DNA from 2 places in the Mycobacterium pseudokansasii genome. Region 1 is predicted to be linked to the other one. Evidence: riboswitches for the same ligand, from Rfam matches in the RefSeq annotation. Region 1 holds a riboswitch; the other holds the start of a gene.

Evidence for each region. Region 1 has a riboswitch for cobalamin ahead of EET10_RS05680 (PPE family protein). Riboswitches for the same ligand answer to the same signal wherever they lie in the genome.
Region 2: another riboswitch for cobalamin. It lies ahead of metE (5-methyltetrahydropteroyltriglutamate--homocysteine S-methyltransferase); the one in region 1 lies ahead of EET10_RS05680 (PPE family protein).

Annotation. Positions count from the first base shown of each region.
Region 1 covers NZ_UPHU01000001.1:1,216,652-1,221,032, forward strand. Annotated here, with positions in the region: gene EET10_RS05665 (SDR family oxidoreductase) at 1-109, opposite strand, end outside; gene EET10_RS05670 (histidine phosphatase family protein) at 151-876, opposite strand; gene EET10_RS05675 (MaoC family dehydratase) at 971-1,840, shown strand; gene EET10_RS29475 (hypothetical protein) at 1,837-1,977, opposite strand; cobalamin riboswitch at 2,057-2,237, shown strand; gene EET10_RS05680 (PPE family protein) at 2,416-4,134, shown strand; gene EET10_RS05685 (bifunctional adenosylcobinamide kinase/adenosylcobinamide-phosphate guanylyltransferase) at 4,315-4,381, shown strand, end outside.
Region 2 covers NZ_UPHU01000001.1:4,804,156-4,808,536, reverse strand. Annotated here, with positions in the region: gene metE (5-methyltetrahydropteroyltriglutamate--homocysteine S-methyltransferase) at 1-1,557, opposite strand, end outside; cobalamin riboswitch at 1,683-1,894, opposite strand; gene EET10_RS21515 (SDR family oxidoreductase) at 1,968-2,810, opposite strand; gene EET10_RS21510 (TetR/AcrR family transcriptional regulator) at 2,917-4,221, opposite strand.

The DNA.
Region 1 (4,381 bases):
ACTGACGGCGGACCAGCACCCACACCTGCGCGTCGGGCCGGGTATCGAGCAGCCGAGAGACGACACGGCGACCAATAAACCCGGTACCGCCGGTAACGACATATCGCATGCAGCCCATCGTGGCGGCTGGTGGCCGCACCCGTCAACCGGTCAGGTGAAGTTGCGGATGCCGTCCCAGTCCACCAGCTTCCAGCCGTCGATCGGGTTGCCGGTGACGACGACACGACCGATGTTGGGCAGTGGATGATTGTTCAACAGGTTGAGCTTGGGGTTCTTCACGTTCATCAGCGTCCACACCATGATCGCCGTGCCCTGGGAGAACACCACCGGCTTGTTGTGGCCGCTGTCGTAGATCTTGCGGACGGCGCTGCTGAACTGGCTGTTGAATTGGTCGCCGGTGATCGACCCCGGGATGCAGTTCGTGGCATCGCCATTGAGCCAACCCATAGGCGCCAGCAGATACGTCGAGTTGGCCCTTGATTCGGGTTCGCCGTTGTACCAGCCGGCATTGATGGACTGCAGATCGGTAATGATCTCGACTTGCTTGCCCAGTTCGTTTGCCAACGGTGCGGCGGTCTGCTGGGCTTCGGCCATCGGCGAGGAGTAGATGCTGTCGAATTCGTTGTGCGCGACTTGATGGGCGAGCTGCTGGGCTTGCCCCTTACCGTCAGCGGTGAGCCCGGTGCCGGGCACCTCGGTGTTGATCACTCCGTCGGCGTTGGCCTGCGATTGGGCGTTGCGGATGAAGGTCACGGTGATGTTGCGGGCCTGCGTGCCGCCGCCGCCGCAGGCGCCGATGATCATGACCGAGGCGAGCACAGCTAGGACGTTGGCGGTTCTCCAGGTCATCTTCCAGATCATGGTGCGCTTGGCCATGGCGATAGCCTGCCCTGCCGATGCCGTCGCTGGGAAGGGTTTGCGATGGTTGACTGCAGAAAAAGCTTCGATTTGGAATCGAGAGGAGACTCGCATGGCCATTGACCCCGGCGCCGTCGGTGCGGTGACCGAGCCGATGTTGTTCGACTGGACCGACCGTGAAACGTTGCTGTATGCGCTCGGGGTGGGTGCCGGGACCGAGGACCTGTCGTTCACGACGGAGAACAGCCACGGCCTTGCCCAGCAGGTGCTGCCGACCTATGCGGTGATCTGCTGTCCGGCGTTCGGGGCGGCCGGCAAGGTGGGAAAGTTCAACTGGGCCAGGCTGTTACACGGCTCGCAAACCGTGCGGCTGCATGCGCCGCTGCCGCCGGCCGGAAAGTTGTCGGTGGTCTCCGAAGTCGCCGACATCCAGGACAAAGGCGAAGGCAAGAACGCCATCATCATGTTGCGCGGGCGCGGCAGCGACCCGGACAGCGGCGCGCTGGTCGCCGAAACGCTGACCACCCTGGTGATCCGCGGCGAGGGCGGCTTCGGGGGGGAGCCGGGTCAGCGGCCTCCCGCCCCGGAATTCCCCGACCGCGAGCCCGACGCCCGGGTCGCCCTGCCCACGCGTGAGGATCAAGCGCTGATCTACCGGCTCTCCGGCGACCGCAACCCGTTGCACAGCGACCCCTGGTTCGCCAAGGAGCTGGCCGGCTTTCCCAAGCCGATCCTGCACGGGCTGTGCACCTACGGCGTGTCCGGACGCGCGCTGGTCGCCGAACTCGGCGGCGGCGTGGCCGCCAACATCACGTCGATCGCGGCGCGGTTCACCTCGCCGGTGTTCCCCGGCGAGACGCTGACCACGCTGATCTGGCGCACCGAGCCGGGCCGCGCGGTGTATCGCACCGAGGCGTCTGGTGCGGATGGCTCCGAGTCGCGGGTGGTGCTCGACGACGGCGCGGTGGAGTACGTGGCCTAGGAGTTCTGCTCGGGCGTCAGCTCGGAGTTCTGCTCGGGCGTCAGCTCGCATGGCTGCAGGGCGGCGCCATGGAAGACGTGGCGGTCCCGATACGTCGTCGACACCAAGGGAAATCCGGGGGGCATCTTCGTCGTCACCGGATGTAGTGCGCACTCTCGCCGCGCTTCCGTAGCCCCTCACCGGCAAACCCAGGTGACAGGTCGGGATGGCGACGGTGTTGTCCGGGTGCGATGATGTTGCGGGTAAGGCGATGACGAATGCAGGAAGCCGGTGCGAAGCCGGCGCGGTCCCGCCACTGTAATCGGGGAGCGACCCTCATCGGCCACGGCCACGTGCTGGAAGGCGAGGCGAGCGGCGATCCGAGAGCCAGGAGACTCGCGTCATCGTGCCCTGCGAACCTGGGGCGGTGTACCCCGGAGAGAGCGAACCGTCATGACCTATGCCATGAGGTCGCGGCAGGCGGGGGCGTCGAGGAGCCGACGCCGCCGCCCGCTCACCGTCGGTGAGGCGGACCGCGGCCCTGCTGTGCACGTGCCGACCAGCCGGTCGGTGCATCCACCCGCGGGCGGCTGTTGATGAGCGCCCCCATCTGGATGGCCGCACCCCCGGAGGTGCATTCGGCGCTGCTGAGCAGCGGCCCCGGCCCGGGCCCGTTGCTGGCGTCGGCGGCCGCATGGGAGTCGTTGAGCAATGCCTACGCCGAGACGGCCGACGAGCTGGCCGCGCTGGTGGCCGGGGCGCAGGCGGATAGCTGGGAAGGCCCAAGCGGCGCGGAATACGCGGCCGCCCATGCTCCTTATCTTGCTTGGCTCACGCAGGCCAGCGCCGACAGCGCCGCATTGGCCGCTCACCAACAAACCGCGGCTACCGCATACACCGCCGCCGTGGCCGCGATGCCAACTTTGGCTGAGTTGGCCGCCAACCATGCCGCGCACGCAGTATTGACGGCGACGAATTTCTTTGGCATCAACACGATCTCGATCGCGCTCAACGAGGCCGACTACGTGCGGATGTGGGTACAGGCCGCCGTCGTAATGGGCACCTATCACGCGGTCTCGACTGCGGCTGTTGTCGCCTCACCGCAGTCCCCGCCGGCGCCGCCGATCATGAAAACGGACGCGGAGCTGGTTAGGGCCGCCGAGGCCGGAATATCGAGTTCGGACCCGCTGCGCCAGTTCCAGCAATGGTTGTGGCAGATGTATACCGACTTCTACAACAACGTCGTACAACCGTTTGTCGATTGGCTGGCGAACCTGCCGTTCTTCCAGACGATGTTTGCCGGGATCGACCCTTACCTGGTCATTCTTGGCAACCCGCTTACCTATCTGAGCCCGCTGAACATCGCGTTCGCACTTGGCTACCCGATGGATATCGGCACGTACGTGGCACTGTTGTCGCAAACCTTCACCTTTATCGGGGCAGATCTCGCCGCGGCCTTCGCTACCGGTAACCCGGTGACGATCGGGTTCACTATTTTGTTCACCGGTGTCGAAGCCATCGGCACGATCATCACCGACACGATTGCGCTGCTTAAGACGCTGTTGGAGCAGACTGCGGTGCTACTCAGCGTCGTGGTGCCGCTGCTGACTGCCCCATTGGTACCCATGGCTGCCGGCGCTGTGCTGGCACCGATCGGTGTCAAAGGGCTGGTGGCAGTGGCGGCCGTGCCGCCAGCGCCCCCGCCCGTCACACCGACCGTGCCGCCCCTTGCGGCACTTGGCGCCAGCGCCCCGACCTCCACCACGACCCCGATTCAGCCGCCCGTGGAGGCGAGCGTCCAGGCGCCCCCGCCCGGACCGCCGCCGCCGGCTGCCGCAGCGCCGCCGGTGAGCAACACGGGGCTGGGTGTCGGGATGGACAACTTCGGCTACCTGGTCGGTGGCCTGAGCGCGGATGCCAAGAGGCCCACGGGCACCCGCTCCCGAAAGGCGGCACCACAACCCGAGGGTGCCGAGGCCCCAGCGGTCGCGGCGACACCTCAGGAAAAACCTCGACGGCAGTGGCGTCGACGGGTGAAAGTCAAACAGCTCGGCCGCGGTTATGAATACCTGGATCTGGAGCCCATCACCGTGGCGGCCGAGCACGACCCGAGCGGGCCGACGACCCTGGCGGCACCAGACCAGGGAGCAGGAACCCTGGGGTTCGCCGGGACCACGCAACCGGCCGGTTCCAGACCGGCCGCAGGATTGATCACGCTATCCACCGAAACATTCCCGAGCAGCCCACGCGCGCCAATATTGCCGGGCACGTGGGGCTTCGACCAGGCGCTACCCCACGACTCACCTTCGGAGTGAACGACACTGTCGTGCCACGGCGGGACAGCGTGACCGTCGTTGTTGCGAGGCTCCCGAAGACCGCGTAATGGTGCAGCCACCGAGGGGCGCCGGACGCGCGGTCGGCTACCAAGTCCAGCAGCACACCAGCCGCCCGGGCGGCCACCGGTTGCGCACGAACGAGGTGCTTACGATGACGCGATGCGGATACTGGTCACCGGTGGAGTCCGCTCGGGAAAGTCCACGCACGCCGAAGCCTTGTTGGCCA
Region 2 (4,381 bases), 3.6 Mb from region 1:
GCTGCCGTAGGACTGCACCCAGCCGTTCTGGGTGGCGAAGAACCCCTCCAGCTGCTCGGCGAAGTACTGCACCATGTCGTTGCGCTCCGGCTCACCGTGCACCAGCACATCCAGCCCGAGTTGCTCCTGCAAGGTGATGACGTCGGCGATCTCGGCCTTCATCCGGCGGACATACTCGGCCTCGTCGATCTCACCGGATCGAAAAGCTGCGCGCGCCTTGCGAATCGCCGAGGTCTGCGGGTAGGAGCCGATCGTGGTGGTCGGCAGCACCGGCAGGTGCAGACGCGCGTCCTGGCTGACCCGACGGAGGGTCGCCTCGCCCCTGCGGGCACCGGAGGCGACGATCGAGTCGATGCGGGCCCGGACCTGTCCGTTGTGCAGGCGCGGGTCCCGCTTCCGAGACGCCACCGCCGCATTGGACGCCGCGATCTCCTGGGCGACCGCGTCACGCCCGTCGCGCAGGGCTCGCGCGAGCACGACGACCTCGCGCACCTTCTCCGCGCCGAACGCCAGCCAGCTGCGCAAGTTGTCGTCCAACTCGGTTTCCGGCTCCAGCGAATACGGCACGTGCATGGTGGAGCACGACGTCGAGACCGCAACCGTGGCCGCCGAACCCAGCAGGGTCGCCAGCCGGCTCAGCGCCGCTTCCAGGTCGGTGCGCCAGACGTTGCGCCCGTCGACGATGCCGGCCACCAGCGTCTTGCCGGCCAGCTCGGGCACCCCGGCGACAGCGGTGCGCGCACCGGCCACCAGGTCGACACCGATGGCTTCCACCGGAGTGCGGGCCAGCGCCGGCAGCGCGGCGCCGGGATCGCCGAAATAGGTGGCGACGTGGATGGCCGGCCGGTCGCTCAGCGACCCCAGCGCCGTGTACATCCGCTCGGCCAGCGCCGGCGCGTCGGGACAGATATCGGTCACCAGCGCGGGTTCGTCGAGTTGTACCCACTGGGCACCCTCGCCGGCCAGCAGCGACAGCAGTTCGGCGTAGATCGGAACCAGCTCCTGGAGCCGTTCGATCGGCGGGGCGGCACCGTCGACGGCCTTGCTCAGCAACAGGAAGGTGACCGGCCCGATGATCACCGGACGTGCCGGAAGCCCGAGCTGGTGCGCCTCTTTCAGCTCGCCGAGCACCTTGTCGGGGTTCAGCGTGAACGTGCTCGACGGCCCGATCTCGGGCACCAGGTAGTGGTAGTTGGTGTCGAACCACTTGGTCATCTCCAACGGTGCGACGTCGGCGTTGCCGCGCGCGGCGGCGAAGTAGCGGTCCAGCTCGTCGGGGATAGTGCTCACCCGGGCCGGCAGCGCACCGAGCAGCACCGCGGTGTCCAGCATCTGGTCGTAGTAGGAGAAGGTGTTGATCGGCACCGAGTCCAGGCCGGCGGCGGCCAGGCCGGTCCAGGTGTCGCGGCGCAAGGTGGCGGCTATGGACTCCAACTCGGATCGGCTGGTGCGTCCGGCCCAGTAGCCCTCGGTCGCTCGCTTGAGCTCACGGCGCGGGCCGATGCGGGGGGACCCGGTGATGGTTGCGGTGAACTTCTGAAAATTACGTGCGGTCACGACGTGTCCTTTACTCGACGGTGTGGTCACCGCCCGCGGACGCTCAGCCGAAGCCGGTTGCGGCGCAACACCGTAACCGGTACCGCCAAACGCCCACTCCACGAGGCGATGACCCGCCGGACGCGGCGCGTCCGGCACGGCTGGCAGGTCTTCGGACTCGCAGGCGCGCACCTGTGTGGTGCTCCTAGTGGCCGTCGCTTCCCAGTCGTGCGACCAGTGCTGTTGACGGCGGTCGTTCCTGCATACCGCTGCGGGACAGTTCCGGATTCTCACCGGATTCCCTCTCGCAAGGCATCGCTAACATGTCTCGCTCGGTGCCGGCGCCGCGGGATGCGACGACGGCAGACCAGCTGCGTGGTCCAGGTTACGCTGCGGGCCGGCCCGATGGATCAGCTGCCAGGGCTGCAGCACTAGGGCATCGGGACGCGGCCCATGATCAGGTCGAGGATCGGTTTGCCCGGCGGGTAGGCGCCGGTGAGCGACGCCATGGTGTGTCCGTAGTCCACCAGCAACGTGATGCCGCTGATCCCGAAGGCGGCCGCGCTGTTGAGGAACACCATGACGTCACCCATCTGCTCCGGGGTGTGCACCTTGGAGCCGGTTTCGTCGCGGTAGTCCTGCGCGTAGCTGAGCCACAGATCCGCGTTGGCCTGGGCCAACGGGGTGTCGGTGGGCCCGGGGCAGATGGCGTTGATCCGTATTCCCTTCTTCAGCAGGGGATAGGCCTGCGTCGCCACATAGGCGTTGATGGCCTTCTTGCTGAAGCCGTAGTGGATGATGCCCTCGGCCTCGTGCGCGGCAACCCAGTCCTGGGCCGCCGCGTAGTCGGGCGTGGCCAGGAACTCCTGCAGCCGCGGCAGGTCGTTTTCCCAGCCCATGCCGGCGACCGAGGAGATGAAACAGATCGCCGAGCCGGACGGCAGCTGGTCGTTGTCCAGCAGCCGCTGGATCAGATGGCGATGGCCGATGAAGTTGATCTTCATCAGCTCCGGGCCTTCGGCGACCCCCGCTGCGGAGAACACCGCGTGGACCGGTCCACCGAGTTGCCCGATCGCCGAGTCGATGGATGCGGGATCTCGCAGGTCGACCTGCAGTGACTGGGCGACGTCAAAGTTCACCGGCGCGTAGTCCATGACGATGGCGTCGGCCCCGAGTTCGGTTGCCGCCTGGGCCGCCGCGGCGCCCATGCCCGTCGCGCCGCCGACCACCAACGCCCGCTTGCCGTCGTAGCGCAGCCGATCCAGAACAGTCATGGAGATCCCTTCCCCGCGGGCCCTACGTACTCGCCGTTTACCTGCCCCACTCTAGGGAGAACATATTTTTGGTTCAATACTTTCAATACCGCGGACGCAACTCGCGTCACGGCTCGCCGCGTACCGCGGCGCCGCGTAACACCGTGTCACGAGCATGAATCAGCGCGGCACGCGGGCCGACGGCGCGAAGGATGTTCTCCGGTATCCACTGCAGGGCGATGACCGATCTCGCCAGCATCGCCAGGGACGGGGTCTCGATCCGTATCTCGTCTGAGCGGAACCCTTCGGAGAGTAGCGATTTCAGCTGACGCAGCCGGGTGGCATACAGCCACCCCGGGTTGGGGGTATTGGGCGGCGATTGCCGCATCCAGGCGAGCTGTATCCGGAATTCATCGGAAAACTGATCCAGCGCATTGATATTGATCCAGCTCAGCGCGTCCAGCTTTTCGATCGGCGTGGCATCCGAGCGCAGCACGCTGACCCAGCCGGCCTCGACCTTCTGGCCGAAGGAGCGCATGATCGACGCCAGGAGTTCGTCCTTGGATCCGATCACCCGATAGACCGTGCCAGTGCCCATACCGGCCGCAGAAGCGATGTCCCTGATGGTCGTGACTTCATATCCCCTGCGCCCGAACTCGGTTCGGGCTGCCGCACGGACACGGGCCGCCTTGTCGCCGGGGTCGGCGTCCTTGTCGTCGGTCCAGGTCGCGATGGCGTCGTTGGCCGCCGCCAACGCGCTCGATCCGTCCAGCTCCGGATCTCCTGGAACCCGGGTTGCCAAGCCGTGCAAAATGATTCGGCACATCAGCCGGGCGACCTGGTCGGCTGAGGCGTGGTGACGGATGACGTCGAGTCCCACCTGCAGCATGGTCTGGCAGATGCGGTCGGCCAACGTCGGAAGATCCATTTCCGGTTTGATGTAGCCGCTCCACCTGGCGGCGCGCAGCGTCTGCAACATCGCCTCGTGCAGCGCCGCGGGCCGCTGCTGGGTGAGCTTCATCAGTTCGGGATCCGCACTCGGTCCCTCGTAGAACGACATCTGCAGGGCTGCCCGATGGGCAACGGCACAGTTGGCGATCGCCGATCCCAACTCGGTGATCTTCTCGACCACCGGCCGGGAGTCCGGCTCATCCAACTGCTGCTGTGCGGTTAGGCCGACGCGATTCAGATCGGATTGATAGCGGCGGATCAGTTCGATCAGGATCGCTTCTTTGGACTCGAAATGGTGGTAGAGGCTGCCCGGCAGAATGCCTGCCGCATCGGCGATTTCCTGCAGCGATGTGCGCAATCCCGACGACGCGATCAACGACGCCGCGGTCTGCAGGATCTCGGCCCGGCGTGTCCCGGAGTCGTCGGCAACGGCGCGGTTGGGGAGTTGCCGGCCTTTTGCCAACGCGCTGGCTTTCGACATCGCTACTGGTGCGCAACTACGGAGGATTGCGGCCTGGCAACAATGCGCACTCGTCCTCCTGCAGAACCAAATCTTTGTTAAAGGCTACCAGACTGCTGGTCGGTCAACGGCCTGCCTGAAGTGCGTGGCAGGCCGATTCTAAAACGGTCGCGCCCGCCGT